One region of the Enterobacter sp. K510 genome, then DNA from elsewhere that is predicted to be linked to it. Evidence: riboswitches for the same ligand, from Rfam matches in the RefSeq annotation. Region 1 holds a riboswitch; each other region holds the start of a gene.
The links. A riboswitch is a leader RNA that binds a small molecule or an ion and turns the genes downstream of it on or off. The one in region 1 is predicted to bind thiamine pyrophosphate.
Positions count from the first base shown of each region.

Region 2: another riboswitch for thiamine pyrophosphate. It lies ahead of thiB (thiamine ABC transporter substrate binding subunit); the one in region 1 lies ahead of thiC (phosphomethylpyrimidine synthase ThiC).
Region 3: another riboswitch for thiamine pyrophosphate. It lies ahead of thiM (hydroxyethylthiazole kinase); the one in region 1 lies ahead of thiC (phosphomethylpyrimidine synthase ThiC).

Region 1 is NZ_JBNRLQ010000018.1:3,363-9,935, reverse strand. It holds gene thiC (phosphomethylpyrimidine synthase ThiC) at 1-1,476, opposite strand, end outside; TPP riboswitch at 1,559-1,668, opposite strand; gene rsd (sigma D regulator) at 1,722-2,243, opposite strand; gene nudC (NAD(+) diphosphatase) at 2,342-3,115, shown strand; gene hemE (uroporphyrinogen decarboxylase) at 3,156-4,220, shown strand; gene nfi (deoxyribonuclease V) at 4,230-4,901, shown strand; gene ACQUTD_RS21360 (YjaG family protein) at 4,944-5,534, shown strand; gene hupA (nucleoid-associated protein HU-alpha) at 5,721-5,993, shown strand; gene ACQUTD_RS21350 (DUF1481 domain-containing protein) at 6,000-6,573, shown strand, end outside.
Region 2 is NZ_JBNRLQ010000006.1:142,286-148,858, reverse strand. It holds gene thiQ (thiamine ABC transporter ATP-binding protein ThiQ) at 125-826, opposite strand; gene thiP (thiamine/thiamine pyrophosphate ABC transporter permease ThiP) at 810-2,411, opposite strand; gene thiB (thiamine ABC transporter substrate binding subunit) at 2,387-3,370, opposite strand; TPP riboswitch at 3,404-3,504, opposite strand; gene ACQUTD_RS12195 (hypothetical protein) at 3,898-4,332, shown strand; gene ACQUTD_RS12190 (DUF4142 domain-containing protein) at 4,575-5,144, shown strand; gene sgrR (HTH-type transcriptional regulator SgrR) at 5,185-6,573, opposite strand, start outside.
Region 3 is NZ_JBNRLQ010000002.1:122,976-129,548, forward strand. It holds gene ACQUTD_RS03105 (hypothetical protein) at 1-1,092, opposite strand, end outside; TPP riboswitch at 1,331-1,427, shown strand; gene thiM (hydroxyethylthiazole kinase) at 1,463-2,251, shown strand; gene thiD (bifunctional hydroxymethylpyrimidine kinase/phosphomethylpyrimidine kinase) at 2,248-3,048, shown strand; gene ACQUTD_RS03120 (GntR family transcriptional regulator) at 3,084-3,830, shown strand; gene ACQUTD_RS03125 (PfkB family carbohydrate kinase) at 3,804-4,763, opposite strand; gene ACQUTD_RS03130 (ADP-ribosylglycohydrolase family protein) at 4,760-5,764, opposite strand; gene ACQUTD_RS03135 (nucleoside permease) at 5,761-6,573, opposite strand, start outside.

The sequences.
Region 1 (6,573 bases):
GGCTAAATCGGCGGCGTGAGCGGCGATCTTATAGGTGATTAATCCCTGTTTGACGTCCTCTTTGTTCGGCAGGCCAAGGTGCTCTTTTGGCGTTACGTAACAGAGCATTGCGCAGCCAAACCAGCCGATCATCGCCGCGCCAATGCCGGAGGTGAAATGGTCGTAGCCCGGCGCAATATCGGTGGTCAGCGGGCCGAGGGTGTAGAAAGGCGCTTCGTGGCAGTGCTCCAGCTGCTCGGTCATATTGCGGCGGATCATATGCATCGGCACATGGCCGGGGCCTTCAATCATCACCTGCACGTCGTACTCCCAGGCGATTTTCGTCAGCTCGCCAAGGGTGTGCAGTTCCGCAAACTGCGCCTCGTCGTTGGCGTCCTGAATGGAACCGGGACGCAGACCGTCCCCCAGCGACAGGGAAACGTCATAGGCCGCGCAGATTTCGCAGATGTCGCGGAAACGTTCGTAAAGGAAATTTTCCTGATGATGGGACAGGCACCATTTCGCCATGATCGAGCCGCCACGGGAGACGATACCCGTCAGACGTTTTGCCGTCATCGGCACATAACGCAGCAGCACACCGGCGTGAATAGTGAAGTAATCGACGCCCTGTTCCGCCTGCTCCAGCAGCGTTTCGCGGAATACTTCCCAGCTTAAGTTTTCCGCAATGCCGTTAACCTTCTCCAGCGCCTGATAAACCGGCACTGTGCCGATGGGCACCGGGCTGTTACGCAAAATCCACTCGCGGGTTTCATGGATATTACGGCCGGTGGAGAGATCCATCACGGTATCAGCCCCCCAACGCGTGGCCCACACCAGCTTTTCCACTTCCTCTTCGATGGAGGAGCTGACCGCCGAATTGCCAATATTGGCGTTTACTTTCACCAGAAAATTACGGCCAATGATCATCGGCTCGGATTCCGGATGGTTAATATTGGCGGGAATAATGGCGCGCCCGGCGGCCACTTCATCGCGTACAAATTCAGGGGTGATGTTTTCCGGCAGGCGCGCGCCAAAGCCTTCGCCAGTATGCTGCTGGCGCAGGACATCAGCGCGAATGCGCTCGCGGCCCATGTTTTCACGGATGGCGATAAATTCCATCTCCGGCGTGACAATCCCCTGGCGGGCATAGTGCAACTGGGTCACGCACTGGCCTGCCGTCGCGCCACGCGCCGCAATCCATGGACTTCGTAGCCTGGTCAGCCCCTGCCGGACGTTAATAGTAATGGCGGGATCGCCGTACGGACCGGAGGTGTCATACACGGGGATCGCTTCGTTTTCTTCAAAACGTGGCGCGTCTTTAGTGCCGCCGACTGGCGTCGGGCTGAGCTGAATTTCACGCATGGGCACGCGAATGTCCGGCTGTGAACCCTGAATATAGATGCGTCGGGAGCCGGGGAAGACAGTACCTTCCAGAGTATCGATAAAGCGCTGGGCGTGTTCGCGTTGCTGGCGACGTGTTGGTTTAGTGGCAGACATAGCTCATTCCATAAAAGTAAGGACGTGGCTTGTCAGAATGACGGATGAAGCAAGAGGGCGATCGCCGGATGCAGCGATGCCATGCAGATGAACTCTTGTTCCCTTCGCAGGTACTAACCTGATCAGGTTCCGCGGATCCCGAATTAACGGTCTCAGCCGGTACTGTCGTACGCGGCACTCCGACAAGAAATAATTTCCCGTTATACGGGAAAGCTAAAATAAATTACGTGTTACTGCCGCAGAACTCAAGCAGGACGAGCCATATCTCTCTCGTTATTGGCTACTGCCTCGTCGTTGGCGCTTTCAGAAAGGTTGAAGTCGAACGCCAGAACGATTAATTGATCTTCAAGAGTAAAGCGTTGCGCCAGCGCTTCGCCAATGCCGGACAGCGCATGCTGGAATTCAATGCAGTTGCTGTCATCAATGGCATTTTCCAGGCTGGAATCATAATAATTCATGATCTGCTGCGTGTTCGCTTCCAGCAGAGGATAGATCTGCGTGGCGGCGAAAAGTGGGCTGGTCCCTTCCATTTCGCTGATAATGCGCTCATAAATACTAAAATGACCAGCGGAAAGATAATCGACCAGGCTATGGCAAAAATCATCCAGCGCTTTTTCATCAAGTTCTGTAAAGGATTCTCTGCCAGGTTTAATGCCGACCAGATCGTAATAAGCAACAAGCAGATGCTTACGGACATGTAACCAATGGTCGACAAGTTTATTACTTCCTCCCACTCGCTCTGTCAGGCTTTGTAGCTGGTTTAGCATGATCAACTCCGTAATATTAAGATTAAAAAATACTTACCCAAAATTTGTAAAAATGATGTTACCAACATGCCAGTGTCGCTAAGGTAGTGCAACAGATTATGGAACGTGTCATCGAATTAACCGATCAGGGCTGGTGGATTGTCAGCCATGAACAAAAATTATGGCTGCCCGCTGGAGAATTACCACATGGCGAGGCAGGAAATTTCGATCTTGTGGGCCAGCGCGGTTTAACCATCGGCGAATGGCAGGGCGAGCCGGTGTGGCTGGTGCGTCAGAATCGTCGTCAGGATATGTCGTCCGTGCGGCAATTGGTGGACCAGGATGTCGGACTGTTCCAGCTCGCCGGGCGCGGCGTACAGCTGGCGGAGTTTTACCGCTCGCACCAGTTTTGCGGTTACTGCGGTCATACCATGCACACCAGTAAAAGCGAATGGGCAATGCTGTGCGGCAACTGTCGGGAACGTTACTACCCGCAAATCGCGCCGTGCATCATTGTCGCCATCCGCCGTGAAGACAAAATCCTGCTGGCCCAGCACACGCGCCATCGCAACGGCATCTATACCGTGCTGGCCGGTTTTGTGGAGGTGGGCGAGACGCTGGAGCAGGCGGTCGCCCGCGAAGTCATGGAAGAGAGCGCCATCCGCGTGAAAAATCTGCGCTACGTTACCTCGCAACCCTGGCCGTTCCCGCAATCGCTGATGACCGCCTTTATGGCCGAATATGACGGCGGTGAAATCAACATCGACCCTAACGAACTGCTGGACGCGGGCTGGTATCGCTATGATGCGCTGCCGCTGTTACCGCCGCCAGGCACAGTCGCGCGCCGTTTGATCGAGGACACCGTGGCTTTGTGTCGGGCAGAGTATGAGTGACATGTTACAATGTCGGTCTGACGCATTGAGGAACTGCAAAATGACCGAACTGAAAAACGATCGTTACCTGCGCGCGCTCCAGCGCCTGCCGGTGGATGTCACCCCGGTATGGATGATGAGACAGGCTGGCCGCTACTTGCCGGAGTACAAAGCCACCCGCGCGCAAGCCGGTGACTTTATGTCGCTGTGTAAAAATGCGGAGCTGGCGTGCGAAGTCACCCTGCAACCGCTGCGCCGTTTCCCGCTTGATGCGGCGATCCTTTTTTCGGACATTCTGACCATCCCCGATGCGATGGGTCTGGGCCTCTACTTTGAAGCCGGCGAAGGCCCGCGTTTTACCTCGCCCATCACCTGTAAAGCCGACGTCGAAAAACTGCCGGTGCCGGATCCGGAAGATGAACTGGGTTACGTGATGAACGCGGTGCGCACCATCCGCCGCGAACTGAAAGGCGAAGTGCCGCTGATTGGCTTCTCCGGCAGCCCGTGGACGCTGGCGACCTACATGGTGGAAGGCGGCAGCAGCAAAGCCTTTACGCTGATCAAAAAAATGATGTACGCCGAGCCGCTGACCTTGCATGCGCTGCTCGATAAGCTGGCGAAAAGCGTCACGCTCTATCTCAACGCGCAGATCCGCGCGGGCGCGCAGTCGGTGATGATTTTCGATACCTGGGGCGGCGTGCTGACCGGGCGCGATTATCAGCAATTCTCTCTCTATTACATGCATAAAATTGTCGATGGCCTGCTGCGTGAAAACGAAGGCCGCCGCGTGCCGGTAACGCTCTTTACCAAAGGCGGCGGTCAGTGGCTGGAAGCGATGGCGGAAACCGGCTGCGATGCGCTGGGTCTCGACTGGACTATCGATATTGCCGATGCGCGTCGTCGCGTCGGTCATAAAGTCGCGTTGCAGGGCAACATGGACCCGTCCATGCTTTATGCACAGCCTGCACGCATTGAAGAGGAAGTGGCGACTATCCTGGCTGGCTTTGGTCAGGGGGAAGGCCACGTGTTTAACCTCGGTCACGGTATCCATCAGGATGTTCCTCCGGAGCATGCAGGTGCTTTTGTGGAGGCGGTACACCGTCTTTCACAGCCCTATCATCAATAAGGAGCAGGTATGGATCTGGCGTCATTACGCGCACAACAACTGGAACTGGCTTCCTCGGTATGCCGGGAAGATCGTTTTATTACCGATCCGCCGAGACTGATCGGCGGGGCAGATGTGGGATTTGAGCAGGGCGGAGAAGTAACACGCGCGGCGATGGTACTGCTGACGTATCCGGAACTTGAACTGGTTGAATATCAGATCGCGCGTATCGCCACTACCATGCCCTATATTCCTGGTTTCCTCTCGTTTCGTGAATATCCTGCGCTGCTGGCGGCGTGGGATATGCTGTCGCAAAAACCCGATCTGCTGTTCGTCGACGGGCATGGCATTTCGCATCCACGTCGTCTGGGCGTGGCCAGTCATTTTGGCCTGCTGGTGGATGTGCCGACCATCGGCGTGGCGAAAAAACGCCTGTGCGGTAAGTTTGAGCCGCTGTCTGACGAGCCAGGCGCGCTGGCGCCGCTGCGTGATAAGGGTGAGGATCTGGCGTGGGTATGGCGCAGCAAAGCGCGCTGTAACCCGCTGTTTATCGCCACCGGCCATCGGGTCAGTCAGGACACTGCGCTGGCCTGGGTGCAGCGCTGTACCAAAGGCTACCGTTTACCGGAGCCGACGCGTTGGGCGGATGCCGTTGCCTCGCGTCGTCCGGCCTTTGTGCGCTGGCAGGAAATTCACCCCTGATTCAGGTACACTGCGGCTAATTTCCGATATTGAGAATTCATCATGTTACAAAACCCGATTCACCTGCGGCTGGAGAAGCTGGAAAGCTGGCAGCACGTCACTTTCATGGCCTGCCTTTGCGAGCGCATGTACCCGAACTACGCCATGTTCTGCCAGCAAACCGGCTTTGGCGATGCACAGCTCTATCGCCGTATGGTCGATCTCGTCTGGGAAACGCTGACCGTTAAAGACGCGAAGATCAATTTCGACAGCCAGCTGGAAAAGCTGGAGGAAGCGATCCCGTCGGCGGATGATTACGATATGTATGGCGTTTACCCGGCCATCGATGCCTGTGTGGCATTGAGTGAAATGCTGCATTCGCTGTTAAGCGGCGATACGCTGGAGCACGCTATTGAAGTCAGCAAGACCTCAATCACCACGGTAGCGATGCTGGAAATGACCCAGGCAGGTCGGGAAATGACCGATGAAGAGCTAAAACTTAATCCGGCTGTCGAGCAGGAATGGGACATTCAGTGGGAGATTTTCCGCCTGCTGGCTGACTGCGAAGAGCGCGACCTTGAGCTGATCAAAGGTCTGCGCGCGGACCTGCGCGAGGCGGGGGAAAGCAATATCGGTATAAATTTGCAGCAATGAGACAAGAAAACGTGATTTAACGCCTGATTTGTCATACTGCAAGGCTTCCCATTAGCCCCCCGTCTGGTCTACATTTGGGGGGCGAAAAAAAGTGGCTATCGGTGCGTGTATGCAGGAGGGCGCTTTTTTGGCATTTCCGTCGCACTCGATGCTTAGCAAGCGATAAACACATTGTAAGGATAACTTATGAACAAGACTCAACTGATTGATGTAATTGCGGACAAGGCTGATCTGTCTAAAGTGCAGGCGAAAGCTGCTCTGGAATCCACCCTGGCTGCTATTACTGAGTCTCTGAAAGAAGGCGATGCTGTACAACTGGTTGGTTTCGGTACCTTCAAAGTGAACCACCGCGCTGAGCGTACTGGCCGCAACCCGCAGACCGGTAAAGAAATCAAAATCGCCGCAGCTAACGTGCCGGCATTTGTTTCTGGTAAAGCACTGAAAGACGCCGTTAAGTAAGACCGCGTGGCAGCGAACAGTTTTAACGAGGGGGCGTTTTCGCCCCTTTTGTCATTCTGGTGCCGTCCGCTGGCGCTGGCTGGCGCATTATTGCTGACAGCCTGTAGCCATGACTCGTCACCGCCGCCCTTTACCGCCAGCGGTTACGCAGGCGATCAGGGTGCCGTACGCCTGTGGCGTAAAGATGTCGATGACGACGTCCATATTCTCTCTGCCTTCAGCCCGTGGCGAAGCGGAGATACCTCAACCAGCGAATACCGCTGGCAGGGCGATACCCTTGCCCTTATCGAACTTACTATCTACGGCAAACAGCCGGAACATATTCGCGTGCGTTTTGATGACCACGGCGAACTCAGTTTTATGCAGCGTGAAGTGAACGGTCAGAAGCAACAGCTTTCCAGTGACCAGATCGCGCTGTACCGCTATCGTGCCGACCAGATCCGCCAGACCAGCGATGCGCTGCGCCAGGGGCAGGTGATACTGCGTCAGGGGCGCTGGCATGCCGACCACAGCGTCAGTACCTGCGAAGGGCAGACAGTTAAACCGGAATTCGATGAGCAGGCGTTAAGCCATATAGAAC
Region 2 (6,573 bases), on a different contig from region 1:
AAGGGCGCGGAAGAAAAGCATGAAGGCGATCACGCAATGAATTTTTAACTCCAGTTTTTTAAATAAAATGGAGTTAATTCTTCACTTATGAATAAAAAATGTTGCGTCGTGGCTCATGGCAGAGTTACGGTGCGGCGATCCCCAGTAATGCCGAGGCGGGCGACTGCCCGCTCACCAGCGCCTGGGTGCTGCCGTCCCAGGCAATGCGCCCGTCGGCGATCACCAGCGAGCGCGGGGCGATGCGCAGCGCATCTTCCACACTGTGCGACACCATCAGCAGCGTCAGGTTCTGGCGCTGACACACCTCGTTAACCAGCGCCAGCATCTCCTGACGCAGCGCCGGGTCAAGGGCGGAAAACGGCTCATCAAGCAGCAATACGGGTTGTTCGCGTACCAGACAGCGCGCCAGCGCCACACGCTGACGTTGCCCGCCGGAGAGCTGATCTGGCAGACGATCGAGCAGCGATCCCAGCCCCATCTGTGCGGCAATGACCGCGAGAGTGGCGCGCTGGGTGTCGTTAAGTTTTAAGCCGGGATGCAGCCCCAGACCAATGTTCTGCCGCACCGTCAGATGGGTGAACAAATTGTTTTCCTGGAACAGCATCGACACCGGGCGGCTCGACGGTGGCGTACGCGTGTGATCCTCGTTTTCCAGCATGATCGAGCCGCTGTCCGGCTGTAAAAACCCGGCGATCAGATTCAACAGCGTGCTTTTCCCCGCGCCGCTCGGCCCGAGGATCGCCACCTGTTCACCCCGCTCGATATTCAGCGTAAAGCGCATGGGCAGGTGATGGTAAAGCCAGGTGGTATCAGTCAGTTTTAGCATGGCGACCCGGAAGTTTTTCAATCACGGTGAACAGGATAAAGCACAGCGCCAGCAGCAGCAGCGCCGTTACGGCCCCGTCCTGGCTGCGATAAGAGCCTATTTGCTGATAAAGGTAAAACGGCAGCGTGCGGAAATCGTCATTGCCGAACAGCGCCACGACGCCAAAATCGCCGATCGACAGCACACAGGCAAACGCCAGCGCCTGCGCCAGCGGACGTTTCAGCGCGCGCAGCTCCACCACGCGCAGCCGTTGCAGCCCTGCCATGCCGAGAGACTGGCACAGCAGCGTATAACGGGCGGCGACATCGCGCATCGGGTTTTCCAGCACTTTCAGCGCGTAGGGGATGGCCATCAGCGCGTTAGTAAAAATCACAATGCCGTCGGCAGAGTCCGGCAGGCCGGTGGCGTTGTTAAGCAGTAAAAAGAAGCCGGTCGCCAGCACGATGCCGGGCATTGCGAGGATCAACATGCCGGACAGCTCCAGCGCCTGCCCGGCGAAGGGTTGCTGGCGGGCGCGCAGTTCGCGGCTGCTCCACAGCAGCATCATGGTCAGGATCACACACAGCACCCCGGCGCACAGTGCGATGCGCAGCGAGGTCCAGGTCGCCTGCCACAGCACCGGCTGCGCCAGCACATCCAACAGGCTACGATTCAGCCCTTCGACCATCACGGCAATCAGCGGCGGCAGCAACAGCAACAGGGCCAGAACAATCAGCGTGCCATCGGCGAGGCGGCGCAACAGGCTGTCCTGCGGATCGCGCCAGCCGGTGAGGTGATTTGTGCCGACGGCAATGGCTTTGCTCAGCCGCTGGCTTAACAGCACCAGGCCGAGGCAGCAGATCATCTGCACCAGCGCCAGCAGCGCCGCACGGCCTGGTTCAAAGTCGTAACTCAGCGCCTGATAAATCGCCAGCTCAATGGTGGTGGCCTGCGGACCGCCACCCAGCGACAGCACCGTGGCAAAGCTGGCGAAACAGAGCATAAAGATCAGCGCCGCCACCGGCGGAATTTGCCGCCGCAGCCAGGGCCATTCAACAAAGCGGAAAAACGCCCAGCCGCGCATCCCGAGCTGGGCGGCAAGCTGGCGCTGCTCGCCGGGGATCTGCTCCAGTGCCTGTAACAGCAGGCGAGTCGCCATCGGCAGGTTAAAGAAGACGTGGGCCAGCAGGATCCCCTGCAGGCCGTAAGGCGAAAACGTCCAGTGCGATCCGAAAATCTGCGCCAGCCAGCCCTGACGACCATAGACGCTGAGAATGCCGAACACCGCCACCAGCACCGGCAAAATCAGCGTCATGGCGCACAGGCGTAACAGCATTTGCCGCCCAGGAAAGCGGCGGCGGTACAGGGCACGGGAAAGAAAGATTGCCGGGGCTACCGACAGCAGGGCGGACAAAAACGCCTGCCAGAACGAGAAGCGCACCACGTGCCACAGGTAGCTGTCCTGCAACAGCGCGGCAACGTCCGTTACTGGCGCATTCATCCACAGCGCAAAAAAAGCCGCCAGCGCCACCGCCACCATCAGCGTGGCTGCGGCGGCACCGGGCAGCAGCCAGCCAGGGATTAACGGCTGACGGCGCGTTGCCATGCACTGATCCAGTCGGCACGCTTCGCGGCAACATCCTGCGGGGAGTATTCCAGCGTGGTGGCCGGTTTCACCAGTTGGTCAAAGCCCGCGGGCAGCGCCACGCTGGTCACCGGATACATCCAGTTGCCGGTGGCGATGGTGTTCTGGAACGCCGGGGTCACCATAAATTTCAGGAACTTCTCTGCCAGCTCCGGCTGCTTGCTGGCGGCGGTGCGGGCGGCAACTTCCACCTGCAAATAGTGCCCTTCGCTGAAGCCCGCGGCGGCGTAGTTGTCTTTTTTCTCTTCGATGGCGTGATACGCCGGGGAGGTGGTGTAGCTCAGCACCAGGTCGCTTTCGCCTTTCAGGAACAGGCCGTAAGCCTCGCTCCAGCCTTTGGTGACGGTGACGGTTTTCGCGGCGAGTTTTTGCCAGGCGTCCGGCGTCTTATCGCCATAGACTTTTTGCATCCACAGCAGCAGGCCGAGGCCTGGCGTGCTGGTACGCGGGTCCTGGTAAATCACACGCCATTTCTGGTCGCTTTCCACCAGTTCTTTCAGGCTTTTCGGCGGATTTTTCAGTTTGTTTTTGTCATAAACGAAGGCGAAATAGCCGTAATCGAACGGCACAAAGGTGTCGTTTTTCCAGCCGCCCGGCACGTTCACTGCATCATTCGGGATGCCGCTTTTCGCAAACAGTTTAGTTTGCGTGGCCGCTTCCAGCAGGTTGTTATCCAGCCCCAGTACCACGTCGGCTTTGCTGTTTTTGCCTTCCATGCGCAGACGGTTGAGCAGCGAGACGCCATCTTCCAGCGCCACCAGCTTCAGCTCGCAGTTACAGTCCGCTTCAAAGGCTTTTTTAACTTTCGGGCCAGGGCCCCAGTCAGCGGCAAAGGAGTCGTAGGTGTAAACGGTAAGAACGGGTTTAGCAAAGGCGGGCGCGGCAATCAGCAGCAGGAACGGCAGACATTTTTTTAACACTTTGCACCTCAATAAAAGAGAGTGGCAAAGGACTTGAGCGGTAGCCTCAAATCCCTTCGCCGGCGTTATCCGGATCAGGTTCGACGGGTATTTTCTCAGCACACGCGTTTCGCGCAGCACCCCGTTGAGCACGGCGCTAGTGTAATGATTTTGTTGCCGGGCAGCAATGAGGGATGGTTGGGGGTATGAGGTGGGGTGACTGTTTTTGATATGTATTTACGAGCCTTCTCGCAAACCGTACTGCCAAATCCGCTTGCCGTTGATCGCGTCTGACAGTAGCATCTTCCCGCGCCTGCAAAATCAGGTGCCGGGATTGGTCTCCTGCATATCATACCTGCGACATATGACGCGTAAGCGTCTTTCTTATGTCGTGCGTTTGGCTACATCTCTATGGTGGGCTGGACGGGGGCGCTGCAAGGCGCGCCGGTGTCGGTATGGCCGGTAAGACCAACTCCGTTCAGTCCGCCACCCGTAAGATTGGTCTCTTCAGTGGCGGAATATACATTCACATACCGGAGGCTGCCCTTATGGCTACGACCCTCAACCAGACTCACCCGTTACTTACCGTTCCCTTCACCGCAGACACTGATTTCACCGTGCTGGCGGATCACTGCGAGCATTTTGCCGAAACGCTGATCGAAAGCGACGATCCGGCGCTGCGCCTCGCGATGTGCGGGCGTCTGAACGCCTGCCTGATGCTGCTGCAACCCACATTGAATGACGTCATTCCACCGCATCTGATCCCTCAATTCACGGTGGATACCCTGCCTGCGGAACCGCCGTGTTTCGAACCGGAATCTGATCTGATTTGTGAATACTGCCTGGCGTTAACGCGCCTGTTGAACAGCCAGTCGCTGCCGCCGGATATGGAGAAAACCCTGACCGGGTTGCTGTGTGAACTGGTGTGGTATTTCACCGATATTATGAAAGCGCCGCGCTGGGTGAAAGGGACAGACGCGTAGCCAGCCGCAACATCTTGCCGGGTGACACCTGTAGGCCCGGCAAGCCTGCGCCGCCGGGCAGGCTGCATCCTTCCCACACCTTTACGCCCGCCATTTCCTGCTGCCCTTTGTAAGATCTCTAACTAAAACTGCTGTCTCTGAGCGTTCAACTATACTGAGTAGTGCCGTTGTCATTTACGCAGGAGACTACGTGCAGATAATTACCTCATATTTACCTTACCGATGACCATCTGGAGAATAACATGCAAAAGAGCAAAACCTTGAAAGGACTGCTGGCCGTATCGGCAGTGGCTGCGATGTTCACCACGCTCGGCGTGCAAGCCCAGACACAGTCCAGCACTGCAACGAGTGACGCCACCAGCCAGACCGCATCGGGCGCTAAGCTCAGTTCCGGGGACGAAAAAGCGGTGAAGGATATGGCGCAGGCCAATATCAATGAAATCGCCGCCGCCAAGATTGCGCTGAGCAAAGCGCAAAGCAGCGACGTGAAAGCCTTCGCGCAGAAGATGGTCGACGATCATGGTGCGGCTCTGACCAAAGTCCAGACAGTCGCTCAGCAAAAAGGCGTCACGCTGCCGACGGAGCCGGATGCTGAGCATAAGGCTATGGCAGCGAAGCTGGAAAAAGCGAGCGGTGATGACTTTGACAAAATGTATATGGAAAACGCCGGTACTAAAGACCACAAGATGGTGCTGACGAAACTGCAAAGCGATGCGAAGATGATCAAAGATCCGGATGTGAAGGCGCTGGCTGACGCACATACGCCGGTCGTTGAGCAGCATCTGAAATCAGCCGAGCAGATGACTAAGTAAGCTGGTCGTTCGGTGGGCACAGGGCCCACCGACTTTTCCCTTATGGCTCCGGCGGCGCAAACCACGCCGATTTAAAGTCAAACCACCCCAGCGTATTCATGCGCAGGCCGCGCATACTGCGCTGACCGTTGATGGTCAGCCAGTGATGGATCAGCGGCACTATCGCGCGGTTCGCCATCAGCTGCTGGCACCAGTTCGCCAGATTCATTTCGCCTGCGCGCCAGTGCGCGGCATCCTGTTGCCAGTCGCGGGGAATGCACCGCTGGAGTAGCGGCACTTCGTATAAATGCGTGAACAGCGAAAAATCGAGCGGCAGCGTGAAGTTGGCGCTGTTCAGCCAGATATCGCTGGTCACTTCGCCGCTGTGCCACTCCTCGTACTCCACCTCCTGGATCTCCAGCCGCACATGGTGCTGTGCCAGCAGGGCGATCATCGAGCGGGCGATGACTTTGTGCTCCTGATGTTCCCGATAATAAGTAAGGGTGAGGGATTCCAGACCGGCGGGTTTTTCGATTTCACTGCCGCCGGGTCGCGCATGGTGCCAGCGCGGCAGCAGACCGTACGCCGGAAACCAGAAGCGCTGATAGTGCTCGTCGCCGTGATACAGCAGGCTGGCAGGGGAGAGCACATGGCTGATCCAGTCCCGCACCGCCGCATTGTTGCCCCTGGGCGTGCGGGCATCAAACAGCAGGTAATAGCAGCCCTCTTCAAGACGACTCTCGACGGCTTTTTCGCCCTCGCCGGGGCCTTCCAGCGTCAGGCCACCGCTGGGATCGTCGCTCACTTCCGGCAGCACCCAGACGTTCACTTCGTCAATCAACGCGCGAAAGCCAAAGTAGTCGTCAAAAGCCTGGATCTTCAGCTGGCTGCTGTTGTTACGGGTGACGGCATAGGGGCCGGTGCCGACCGGCAGGCTGGCGAAGTTGCTCATCGACTCCCATTCGTGGGGCAGGATCATCGACTGCACATGGCCCAGCAGCCAGGGCAGCCAGCTGTCCGGCTCAGAGAGGTGAATGTCCAGCGTCCAGGGCGTGGGAGAGACGATCTGCATGATGTGCGAATAGAGCGGAAAGGCGTTGATACGCTCAAGGGAGGTGATGACGTCGCGCATCTCCAGTTCGCGCCCGTGGTGAAAATGGATGCCGGGCCGCAGATAAAATCGCCAGTGCAGCGGCGAAAGCTGTTGCCAGTGATGGGCGATATCCGCTTCCAGTTCCCCGTTTTCCTCATTTACCCGCGTCAGGGCGCTGAAGATCTGGCGGGCGATATGGGTTTCAGAGCGTCTTAACGCGGTGCCGGGCAGCAGATTACGCAGCGGGCGGTAATAGAGCACGCGTAGAATGTGGCGGCCCTGGCGAAAACTGCGTCCCAGATGCGACACCAGCATCTGCCGCACGGCGGTTTTGTCGCCCACTAGTTGCACCAGCTG
Region 3 (6,573 bases), on a different contig from region 1:
TTTCACCATGGCGGGAGCGGTCACAGAAGGTTGATAAGTGCCCGGTCGGCGAGAAGCACCGCTATAGCTGATTGCCTGCGCGGGTGCAGAATAGGTAGCTACAGGCGTTAGCGTGCCCGGCGCCTGTAAATTGGCAACAGGCACTTTTTGATAAAGCTGTGCCGGAATAGCGCCAGGCACGCGCTGCGGCGTGAGTTGCGTGGGCACAGCGTTGGTAAGTTGCGGTGTTTTCTGTGCAATGGCCGCAGGCGTAAGATTCAGCACAGGCGTACGTTGTTCAACCGCTTTCGGAGTCAGCTGCAAACCGGGCACGCGCTGCGGCGTGAGCTGCGTGGGCACAGCGTTGGTGAGTTGCGGTGTTTTCTGCGCAATGGCTGCAGGCGTAAGATTCAGCACAGGCGTACGTTGTTCAACCGCTTTCGGAGTCAGCTGCAAAGCGGGCACGCGCTGCGGCGTGAGCTGCGTGGGCACAGCGTTGGTGAGTTGCGGTGTTTTCTGTGCAATGGCTGCAGGCGTGAGATTCAGCACAGGCGTACGTTGTTCAACCGCTTTCGGAGTCAGCTGCAAAGCGGGCACGCGCTGTGGCGTGAGCTGTGTGGGCACAGCGTTGGTAAGTTGCGGTGTTTTCTGCGCAATGGCTGCAGGCGTAAGATTCAGCACAGGCGTACGTTGTTCAACCGCTTTCGGAGTCAGCTGCAAACCGGGCACGCGCTGCGGCGTTGCCTGCGGAACGCCATCTGTTTTCACAGAGGGTATGGCGTCCGGAATATGATTATTGCGATCGTCTGCCGTTGGCGCGAAGGTGCCGGGGCGGGTTGAGTATCCGGAGTACGCGTTAAAACCATAGCTGGCTGCGGTTGGTGCAGACTGCGTCGTGCTCCCCATGTGCGAGTTATCCATTGAACCATTTTCAGCTTGCTTAACCGCGTTGTACGCATCATGTACACGGCTTGCTGTTGCATCATTATGGTTATTGGCTTGATCCTGCATGGCGCTTGAAAGGCGATTGTTCATAATGGAAACGCTTTCATTTGCCGCTGCGTTAAAGGCAATTGCCGCTAATACGACCGCGGCGAGAGTAGAGATTTTCATATTGATTGACTTCGTGAATAGTAAAGATTGTATCTATAAAAGAGACGCATTAGTTCAGCGCCGTTACTATCCTCCTGTCAAGATTTGTAAATGTTGATCCAGATCACACTAAGCACGAATACCTTAAGCAGGCTAATAGCCGGACGGCAGAAACTTTATGAAATTCCTTGTGCCCGATAACAGCCCGCGGCTACACTAAATTCTGTTGCAGTGTTAACTGTAAATAATTGATTTTGATTCAAATGACTCGGGGTGCCCTTCTGCGTGAAGGCTGAGAAATACCCGTACCACCTGATCTGGATAATGCCAGCGTAGGGAAGTCAGATGCCTCTGCCGGCGTCCCTTCTTCGCAGTCTGGCAGGAGCAAAAAATGCAACCTGACCTGCTAAATCCGGCGCATATCGCCACTCTGTTACAACACTTCCGCCGCCATTCCCCCCTTGTCCACTGTATGACTAACGACGTGGTGCAGAGCTTTACCGCTAACGTTTTGCTGGCGCTCGGCGCGTCCCCGGCGATGGTAATCGAGCCGGAAGAGGCCGTGCAGTTCAGCGCTATCGCCGATGCGCTGCTGGTTAACGTTGGCACCCTGACGGCAGATCGCGCCGGAGCCATGCACGCGGCCATTAACAGCGCCCGCGAGGCGGGAAAACCCTGGACGCTCGATCCCGTGGCGGTTGGCGGCCTGACGTTCCGCACCGATTTTTGCCGGGAACTGCTGATCCTGCGCCCGGCGGCTATTCGCGGCAATGCGTCGGAGATCCTCGCGCTGGCGGGCATGCAGGCGGGCGGTCGCGGCGTCGATACCACAGATACCATTCACGCGGCGCTGCCTGCCGCCGTGGCGCTGGCACGGCAGAGCGGGGCGGTGGTGGCGGTGAGCGGGGAGGTGGATCACATCACCGACGGCAAGCGTGTGCTCGCGGTGCCGGGGGGCGATCCTTTGATGACGCGGGTGGTCGGCACCGGTTGCGCGCTCTCGGCGGTGGTGGCTGCCAGCTGTGCGCTGCCGGGGGATCGCCTGACTAATGTGGCGGCGGCCTGCGGCATTATGGCGCAGGCGGGCAGCCGTGCCGTCGCTGCCAGTCAGGGGCCGGGGTCGTTTATCCCGGCGTTTCTCGATGCGCTGTATCGTCTGGACGGGGAGGCGCTGGCATGAAACGTATCAATGCCCTGACCATTGCAGGTACCGATCCCAGTGGCGGCGCGGGTATCCAGGCAGATCTGAAAACCTTCTCGGCGCTGGGCGCCTATGGCTGTTCAGTTATTACCGCGCTGGTGGCGCAGAATACCCGCGGCGTGCAGTCGGTGTACCGCATCGAACCGGAGTTTGTCGCCGCACAGCTGGACTCGGTGTTCAGCGATGTCCGTATCGACACCACCAAAATCGGTATGCTTGCCGAAACTGACATTGTCGAAGCCGTGGCGGAGCGGCTGCGGCGTTATCAGGTGCAGAATGTGGTGCTGGACACGGTAATGCTCGCCAAAAGCGGCGATGCGCTGCTCTCCCCCGGTGCCGTTGACGCCCTGCGTCGGCATCTGTTGCCGCAGGTGTCGCTGATCACGCCCAACCTGCCGGAAGCCGCCGCGCTGCTGGACGCCCCTCACGCCCGCAACGAGCAGGAGATGCACGAGCAGGGCCGCGCGTTGCTGGCGCTCGGCTGTGAAGCGGTGCTGATGAAAGGTGGTCATCTGGAGGATGCCGAAAGCCCGGACTGGCTGTTTACCCGCGACGGGGCGACGCGTTTTACCGCACCGCGTATTCACACCAAAAATACTCACGGCACCGGCTGTACCCTGTCGGCGGCGCTGGCGGCGCTGCGCCCGCGCCATACAGACTGGGCGACCACGGTGGAGCATGCCAAAGGCTGGCTCAGCGCCGCGCTGGCGCAGGCCGACACGCTGGAAGTGGGGGAGGGGATCGGGCCGGTGCATCATTTCCATGAGTGGTGGTAGTATAACCACCGGACTTTTTTGCCAGGATACCCGAAATGGAACAAGCGCATATCCAGTTAATCGAACAACTGAAAGAGCGGATTGCCGCCGCGGACAACATGCCGTTGTACCTGAAGTTTGCCGGGACGGTGAAAGACGCCGTGCGGAGCGGGCTGCTGGCCCACGGCAATATTCTGCCGGGCGAGCGCGATTTCAGCGGATTAACGGGGATTTCGCGCATTACCGTGCGCAAGGCGATGCAGATGCTGGAGGATGAAGGCGTGGTCACGCGTTCACGTGGCTACGGCACGCAAATCAACAACATCTTCGAATATTCACTGAAAGAAGCGCGGGGATTTTCCCAGCAGGTGGTGCTGCGCGGTAAGAAGCCGGATACCCTGTGGGTGAACAAACGCATTGTTCCCTGCCCGGCGGAGGTGGCGGAAAAACTCGCCATCGACACCGATTCCGACGTGTTTCTGCTTAAGCGCATTCGCTATGTGGATGAGGACGCCGTGTCCATTGAAGAATCCTGGGTGCCCGCGCCGCTCATCAAGGATGTGGATGCCATTGGCGTTTCGCTGTATGACTATTTCCGCAGCCAGCGCATCTATCCCCAGCGCACAAAATCGCGGGTCAGCGCCCGGATGCCGGACGCTGAATTTCAGACGCATATTCAGCTGGAAAACATGGTGCCGGTTCTGGTGATAAGCCAGGTGGCGCTTGATCAACAAAACCGGCCCATTGAGTACAGTATCAGTACCTGTCGCAGCGATTTATACGTCTTTGTATGCGAGGAGTAATTCCTCACGCGTCGGCGCACAGTCGCCGCCGCGCTTGCTGACCACCATCGCCGCAATGGCGTTGCCCAGGCAGACTGAATCCGCCAGCGACAGGCCGGAGGATAACCCCGCCAGTACGCCGCCCGCATGGCTGTCCCCTGCGCCTATGGTGTCCACCATGGTAGCCGGGAAGGGCGGTACGAAGCCCTGCTCATCGCCATCATAGTACCAGGCCCCGTCGCGATCGTGACGAATAATCAGCGGCGCGCCGTACGCTTTCTGCCACGCCGGGCCTAAAAGTTCCGGCTCCACGTCCAGCAGCTGCGCGGCGATCTCTGATTCGCGGCGGTTTAAGGTGACGATCGGTTTCAGCGCCAGGATACGCGCCAGCAACGCCGGATCAATGTCTTCAATACGCGGACCGAAATCGATATAGGGCGTCACGTCGTGCAGCGTTTCCAGCCAGTTGACCAGCACTTCGCCGCAGGCGGCGGAGAGCTGATAACCCGACAGTGAAATCAGGCTGCCCGGCGGCACGGTAAGCGGATCCAGCCATGCCTTCGCCCAGCGGGTTTCGACGCCGGAAAAGGTCATAAAGGTGCGCTCGCCGTCCGGCTCCACCAGCGCCAGACACCAGCCGTTATCCCCTTCATCCACGTTCAGCACGCTTTCAATGCCGTGGGAATTGAGCGCGTTGCTGACCATGTCTGCCCAGATGCCGTGTCCTACCGGCAGCACGTTTTGCGCGCGCATGCCCAGACGATGCAGGGCGACAGCAATATTCAGCGCGCAGCCGCCGATATTGACGCTTTGCTGTTTCAGTTCAATGTCGCAGCCGCGAAATGGCAGCGCATAGGCGCTGGCGATAACGTCGATCACCGCGCCCCCTAACACCGTCACCGGACGCCGGGTTTCAAGCCGGTGCAGAAGGCTGACGAGATAGCCTGGTTTCATGCTTCCTCCCGCTCCTGACGATAAGCCAGGAGCTTTTCACTGTAATGCGAAAAATCGAGCTGATTGACGTCATCCAGTTGCTGCTTAAAGGCGGCATTGATGGCGGAAACTCCGTGCAGCGCGCCGCAGATGGCGGTAGCCATGGCACCGATGGTATCCGTATCGCCCCCCAGATTCGCGCACAGGATCGCACAGCGGTTCGGGTCAGTTTGCGCCAGCTCCACCATCGCAATGGCGGCAGGCACCGATTCAATAGTGCTGGTGCCGGTGCCGACCAGCTGATAAATCTGCTCGCTGGCAGACTCCACGCCGGACGCATTGCGCACCACATTTAACGCCAGTTCGAGGCGTGCCGCCAGCGATGCGCTAAAGGTGGTGACGCGTTTTTCCTGCGCATGGCGGGCCACGGCGGGCAGAGCATCGGCAATATCCTGCCATCGATCGCCGTCAATTGCGCGGGAAATCGCCCAGGCAATCACCACCGCCCCGGCAATCGCCAGATCGGACTTGTGGGTCGGGCTGGAGGCCAGCGCCACCTGATCGATAAACTGATCGAGGGAGTGCGTCGGCAACAGGCAGCCCAGCGGGGAGGCGCGCATCGCCGCCCCGTTGGTCACGCCATTGTTCTCCAGCTCGCTCACCGGGCGCCCCTCGCGGATCGCCCGCAGGGCGATTTTTGAGGTGGGGCCAAGCACGTTTTTATTAAAGGCATCAAAATCTTCGGCCCAGTGCAGGATATGCCGGGCGATAACCTCGGCGTCAATCCTGCCGTTGCATTCGAAAATGGCATCGGCAAGGCAAAGGGCCATCGACGTATCATCGGTGAACTGGGCGCGATCAAAATAACAGGCGGCGTTGTTTTCCGCCGGACCTGGCAGGAAACGGTCGATCCAGCCGAAATGCGCCTTCACCCGTGACCGGGGCCACAGCTCTGACGGCATCCCCATCGCATCGCCTAATGTCTGGCCGTATAACGCACCGAGAATACGTTCTGATTTCATTTTACCTCTCCTTGTGGGACCTCTCCGCGAGTGGGGCTCTTATCGTTGTCCACCACAATCGCGGTAATTTCTCTATCCGATTCACGGAAGAACAGCATAAACAGCACCGCGATGACGGCGATCATGATGCCGCCAAACGCCCACATACCTGCCCAGTTAAAGGTCAGGCCGTTAACCGGCTCTTTGTAGGCATACATTTTTTCCATCATCACGCCGCCCAGACGATAGCCCAGCAGACTGCCGAAACCCTGGCAGCAAAGGGTGATCAAACCCTGCGCGGCAGTACGCATATGCACCGGCGCTTTTTTGTCGACGTAGATATATGCGGTGACGTAGTAAAAGTCGTAGCTCACGCCGTGCAGCAAAATGCCGAGGAACAGCAGGGCATAGGTAAAGTAGTGATCCGCCCCGCCATAGACGAAGAAAGCATAGCGGATAGCGGCGGTCAGTAAGCCCAGCAGCAGAACCTTTTTAATACCAAAACGCTTAGTAAAGAACGGCAGCGCCAGCATAAAGAAGATTTCAGAGAACTGCCCCAGCGTCATCCAGCCGGTGGCGTTTTTCATGCCGACTTCGGTCAGATAACCGTTGGCGAAGATGTAATAGAACGCCAGCGGCATGGCGAACAGGAAGGAGCAGAAGAAAAAGACGAGGAAATTACGGTCGCGCAACAGCACCAGCGCGTCCAGCCCGAGCATAACTTTGACGTCCAGCTTGCCGGTGCTTTTCGGCGGCGTATGCGGCAGCATCAGCGCGAAGACACCCAGCACCACAGAGCTGCCGGCGGTGATCAGCAGCGGAATATTGGT